One region of the Candidatus Dorea massiliensis AP6 genome, then DNA from elsewhere that is predicted to be linked to it. Evidence: a T-box and tRNA genes for the amino acid it is inferred to sense, from the RefSeq annotation. Region 1 holds a T-box; the other holds one or more tRNA genes.
What was found. The T-box of region 1 lies ahead of ACESZP_RS07905 (valine--tRNA ligase). A T-box ahead of a tRNA ligase gene usually reads a tRNA of that ligase, here a tRNA-Val.

Region 1 (3,116 bases):
TCGTAGAGCTTCTGGACCGCGATACCCAGCTCAAACTTGTCCATGTTCGCAGTCACATCCTGCGCCAGGGTATTCACCTTGGACAGAATCCACTTGTCCGCGCCGGTGAGCTGTGTGAGATCCATTTCTTTTACGCAAGCTCCAGACCTGCGGTCCGTCGCTGACTGCTCCGTTGAAAATGAATACTCGCTCTGCTCGTGCTCATTTTCCTTCAGAGCAGTCACATTCATCATGATAAAACGGGAAGCGTTCCAGATCTTGTTGGCAAAGTTACGGCTGGCCTCCACGCGCTCCATATAGAAACGCATATCGTTGCCGGGCGCGTTGCCGGTAACCAAGGTGAAACGCAGGGCGTCTGCGCCATACTGATCGATGATCTCCAGCGGGTCGATACCATTTCCCAGAGACTTACTCATCTTCCGTCCCAGGGAATCCCGCACCAATCCGTGAATCAGTACATGATGGAACGGACACTTTCCGGTCTGCTCATAGCCTGAGAATACCATACGGATTACCCAGAAGAAGATGATATCGTATCCGGTTACCAGTACATCGGTGGGGTAGAAGTAATCCAGATCCTCGGTGTTCTCCGGCCAGCCCAGGGTAGAGAAGGGCCACAGCGCAGAGGAGAACCAGGTATCCAGGGTATCCGGATCCTGTGTGAAATGGGTTCCGCCGCACTTGGGGCAGACGGACGGCATCTCGCGGTCTACCACAATCTCACCGCAGTCGTCGCAGTAGTAAGCCGGAATCCGGTGTCCCCACCAGAGCTGACGGGAAATACACCAGTCGCGGATATTCTCCAGCCAGTGCAGATAAGTCTTGTCAAACCGCTCCGGAACGAAGGTCAGGTCGCCATTCTTCACTGCTTCGATAGCCGGCTTTGCCATCTCCTCCATCTTTACGAACCACTGCTGCTTGATCATGGGCTCAACGGTGGTGCCACAGCGGTCGTGGGTTCCTACATTATGGACATGGTCTACCACCTTCACCAGCAGACCCTGCTCCTTCAGTTCCTCTACCATGACCTTGCGGGCCTCGTAGCGATCCATGCCTGCGTACTTGCCGCCGTTCTCATTGATGGTTGCGTCGTCGTTCAGAATATTGATCTCCGGCAGGTTATGACGCTTTCCTACCTCGAAATCGTTGGGGTCATGTGCCGGGGTAATCTTTACTACGCCGGTACCAAACTCCTTATCTACATAAGCGTCTGCGATAACCGGAATCTCACGACCTACCAGAGGCAGGATCACGGTCTTACCTACGATATCTTTATACCGCTCGTCATCCGGGTTTACTGCCAGGGCGCTGTCGCCAAGCAGGGTTTCCGGTCTGGTGGTAGCGATCTCTACAAACTTGTCACTGCCCTTAATCGGATAATTGATATGCCAGAAATGGCCTGCCTGCTCCTCGTGCTCTACCTCTGCGTCAGAGATAGAGGTCTTGCAGACCGGACACCAGTTGATGATACGGGATCCCTTATAGATATAGCCCTTCTTATGCAGGCGCAGGAATACCTCCTGTACGGCCTTGGAGCAGCCCTCGTCCATGGTGAAGCGCTCTCTGTCCCAGTCGCAGGAGGAGCCAATCTTCTTCAGCTGATCTACGATGGTGCGGCCATACTCTTCCCGCCACTCCCAGGTTCTCTTTAAGAAGCCCTCGCGGCCCAGCTCATTTTTATCAATGCCCTCAGATTTCAACTGGTTGATGACCTTGACCTCTGTGGAAATGGACGCATGGTCAGTTCCCGGAATCCACAGAGCATTGTAGCCCTGCATTCTCTTGTAACGGATCAGGATATCCTGCAGCGTATTGTCCAATGCGTGTCCCATGTGCAGCTTTCCTGTGATATTGGGAGGCGGCATGACAATCGTGAACGGTTTTTTACTCCGATCCACCTCTGCATGGAAATACTTTTTCTCCAGCCACTCTCCGTAAATACGATCCTCCATTGCTTTGGGATCGTAGGTCTTTGCCAACTCTTTCATTCTGTTCCTCCTTCATTTTTCTTTCGCTTCTTGAACCAGTCGAAAAAAATAAGCGCCCTCTCTTATCCTGAAAGGGCGCTTGTGCGCGGTACCACCTTACTTTATGAAGCGACACTGCCGCTTCATATCTCTCACCCTTTAACGCTGGTCGGGCGTGAATGGTTAATAAGACCTCCGTTCACCATTCCGGCTCCAAAGCTACCTTCCGCAGGCGACCCTTCCACGACAGCCTCTCAGCCCATGAGCTGTCCTCTCTTTTGACGTGCGTCCCGCGTACTCCTCTTTTTCTCCGCCTTTATGTTATTCTATCCAGTCTAACTGTAGGTAAATATAGCAGTCTTTCCGCGGATTGTCAAGGTTTCCGCACTATTCTTTGCGGATTGTGTACTCGTCGCAGACGGTCCAGTTGTCTACGGTATAGGCGCGCAGATGCAGCTCCGTATCTGTCACATCAAAGCGGATGGCCGTAGGCTCCTGCGCCTGACTCTGGAATACCAGATTTTCGTTGGGTGTCGCTGCCTGATACAGGCTTCCGCTGGACGTTCCGCAGACCACAAACATGGTTCCTTCCGGGTTGACCGCCACCCCGCCTGTGGAATAATCATAATTGTCGTATCTCTCACAGCGCCGGTTTGTGAAAGCAGAACGGGAATAGATGGAATCGTGACCGGTAATCACCAGGTCAATATCATTATCCTCGCAGATATAACCCAGGGAATACCGAAGCTGAGAATCCATGCGTTCCTGATATTTCGCCACACTGCTGTAGGCCGGATAATGCTGGATGATAACACGCCACCGGGTATCCGGGTGCTCGGCGATAACCTTGGGAACATATTCCTCGTGAATGTCCACCGGCTGGTTGGTCGTACTGTTCAGCACGATAAATAATACATTTCCCCGGATGAAATAATAATCTCCATCCTTATCATATTCACTCATACCGTACTTCTCGGAGCGGTTCGGCACATTGAAATGTTCGTAAAAATACGGTCCGCCGCCGTAGCCCAATTCCTCGGAAATCTGTTTGTTGGCCACGTCATGATTGCCAGTCACCGGTACCAGCGGAATCCTGTAGAGTCCCAGATGATCCAGAAAACCGCTGTATTCCTCAGGATTGCCAAACTG
Region 2 (3,116 bases), on a different contig from region 1:
AAAGACTTCCTCGTAGAGTTCCCGGGAACGTATCCGCTCGTCATCTTTCAGATATCTCACTTCCAGTTTTTGGGTTTTTAGTTCCTGCTTCTCCATAGCTTACACCTCGTCTGTATATCTGTTTTTCCAATCTGCCATGTCCGCCGCCCAAATCACCGGCATAGGCTGCTCTATTCTGCCTTCTGGCAGCCGCCGCAGCCCGGGCAGCCGTTCGGAAGCTGCATCACGTCTTCATAGGCGTAATTCGCCACCGGAATCAGAGCGCAGATGGCCTGAGAAGAAATGCCCTCGCCGGTGCCGGTAAAACCGAGGCCCTCTTCTGTAGTAGCCTTGATGTTAATCTGGCTTTCTTCAATCTGTAAAGCCTTCGCCACATTTGCCCGCATCTGAGGAATATGGGGCGCCATTTTCGGGCGCTGGGCGATGATGGTGGCGTCGATATTGCCCACCACATAATTCTGCTCCTCCAGAAGCTTTCCCACATGCTCCAGAAGCCTGATACTGGAGATGCCTTTATATGCCGGATCCGTGTCCGGGAAATGCTTTCCGATGTCGCCGAGGGCCGCTGCGCCCAAAAGAGCGTCCATAATCGCGTGAAGCAGCACATCTGCGTCGGAGTGTCCCAGAAGTCCTTTCTCATAGGGAATTTCCACGCCGCCCAGGATCAGCTTTCGGTCCTCCACCAGTCTGTGTACGTCATATCCCATTCCTACCCGCATTCTATACCTCTTTCTCCGGGGAAATCCGCCCGGTTTTCGTTCTTATTTTCTGCCGTTATTATATCTCAAATGTTTGCATAAGTATAGCCAATCTATGACAACTTGATACGATTTTTGCAATAACCGCTTTCCACTGTGCCCGCAGGCTCGCTACTGGTTTAAGCTCTCCCCTATGACCTTCCACTGCCCGATTAGATTGTCCAATGAACACGCCGCGTTGGCCGGACTGGTGGATGGCAGCCGCACCGCTGCCCGTCCCGTCTCCGGGAAAATGTATTTTTTATACAGCTTCTCCGCCGTACCGCCGTTTACATAGATCTGACGGATATCCGCTGTCTCCAATATGGGGCGGATATCATTGGGCACCACGTTCCGGATACTGCTGTCACTGGAGCCCTCGATCTCGCAGCTTGCGATCACATCCCACAGGGCAATGCCGCTCCTAAGCAGGAACTCCTTCTTCTCAAGAATCGTCCCCGGCGTCTCCTGCCCCGTCACGGCCGCCAGAACGCGCCAGAATCGATTCTGCGGATGATTGTAGAAGAAATGCCCTTCCCGCGATTTCACCGACGGAAAGCTGCCCAGAATCAAAATTTTTGAATGTCCGTCGTAGAGCGGCGGTATCTCATGCTGCACCTGTTCCATGTCATCCTCCTGTATACGAGATAAAATACGCTTCGCGAATTTTACTCGTTATCGCGGCATCTACGTTCCACTTCGGTCGGTGCTGAACAAGCGCCACTGGCGCTTAGCACCGTCAAGGTCTCGTACAAGCACGGACTTTGACTCGTTGCTCGTGTAAACAAAAGACCCAAGAACGATTTCGTTCTTGGGTCTGAATCTTAGTAGCGAGGAAGGGATTTGAACCCCCGACACTGCGGGTATGAACCGCATGCTCTAGCCAACTGAGCTACCTCGCCATAAATGGGACCTATAGGGCTCGAACCTATGACCCTCTGCTTGTAAGGCAGATGCTCTCCCAGCTGAGCTAAGATCCCATTTCGTTCTCGGTTTTGACTTGCCGTCCCAACCGACTTGCTTATTATAACCTTATAACTGAAGAAAAGTCAAGCACTTTTTTCAACTTTTTTTCATTTTCTTTTCAGAATCTCCAAAAGCCGCATAAATACTGGATTTTTTGACCTTATTTTTTTACGGGAAAGGTGTTTTTTTACACCTTCCCATTCTTGAACTGCCAGATCATCTCACTGGTCAGACTGATATTCAGGGGCTGGGGCGGCGCGTCCTCCCGCGTGAACCATTCGGCAGTGGCCAGCTCCTCGGTGTCCAGGGTGACGGTCTCGTCATCACCGTCCAGATCCACGAAGAAGCCCATCAGGACTGTCTCGGAGAAGGACCAGGGCTGGCTCTTGTAGTAGCGGATATTTTTGACCTTCAGACCCACTTCCTCCATGACCTCCCGGCGGATGGTCTCCTCGATGCTCTCGCCGATCTCGGTAAATCCCGCAATCAGCGCGTAGTAGGTGATATTATCCCGGCCCGCATACTTGGACATCAGAATCTTATCTTTATGTAGAATACCCACGATGACTGCCGGAGAAATCTTCGGGTATTCCATCTGGCCGCAGTCCAGGCAGCGCATCATGCGCTCCTTTGCGTCATGCACCATGGGGCTGCCGCAGTGGCCGCAGTACTTGCGGACGTCGTACCAGTGCCAGAGCTGATAGCCAGTGATGCCGGCGAAGGATAACCACTGAGGCTGTGCGTCCCGAAATCTCCGGTTACTTTCTAGCCGAAAGTCCTTGCGTTCCGGCAGGGCCAGTTCCTTTACCAGATAGAATCTCTTATCATCCACTGTGAACAGATAGATGATGTTCTCCGAAAGCTCCGTCTTCACCTCCGGAAAATCCCGGAATCTGGGAAATGCAATCTCCACCCCATCCCAGCGGGCCAGCGCGTTATGTCTCTCAAAATACATCAGATAGCTGTCTGCGTCCGGCTTCTCCGGGCAGTATTCATTGTGATAGATATGCGGCGCAATATCCTGTATCATATCGATTCTCCTTTATGAAAATCCCCCGCCGGAAGGCTTACGCCTCCGGGCGGGGGAATCTGCGTTCAAACAATTTTATGCTTCTCTGCCTTTGGTTTCAATCTCTTTTTTCACATCAGCAATGAAAGCGTCCAGAGCCTTTACTCCCTGATCTCCGGCCTCGCGGCTTCTGACAGAGACAGCGCCCTCTTCCTCTTCCTTCTGACCTACCACCAGCATATACGGAATCTTCGCGGTCTGTGCCTCACGGATCTTGTAGCCAATCTTCTCCGCGCGCTTATCAAGCTCGGTACGGATACCGGCCTCATCCAGAGACTTCTTTACCTGCTCTGCGTAATCCATATACTTGTCGGAAATCGGCAGTACACGTACCTGAACCGGAG

Region 2: it encodes a tRNA-Val, which carries the amino acid that the T-box ahead of ACESZP_RS07905 (valine--tRNA ligase) is inferred to sense. The anticodon was not compared.

The regions. Positions count from the first base shown of each region.
Region 1 covers NZ_CAXTKW010000006.1:98,262-101,377, reverse strand. The annotation lists gene ACESZP_RS07905 (valine--tRNA ligase) at 1-1,988, opposite strand, end outside; T-box leader at 2,057-2,287, opposite strand; gene ACESZP_RS07900 (purple acid phosphatase family protein) at 2,355-3,116, opposite strand, start outside.
Region 2 covers NZ_CAXTKW010000012.1:72,121-75,236, reverse strand. The annotation lists gene ACESZP_RS13105 (GNAT family N-acetyltransferase) at 1-96, opposite strand, end outside; gene ispF (2-C-methyl-D-erythritol 2,4-cyclodiphosphate synthase) at 171-719, opposite strand; gene ACESZP_RS13095 (DNA-deoxyinosine glycosylase) at 870-1,364, opposite strand; tRNA gene ACESZP_RS13090 (tRNA-Met) at 1,566-1,639, opposite strand; tRNA gene ACESZP_RS13085 (tRNA-Val) at 1,645-1,717, opposite strand; gene nudC (NAD(+) diphosphatase) at 1,891-2,733, opposite strand; gene thrS (threonine--tRNA ligase) at 2,809-3,116, opposite strand, start outside.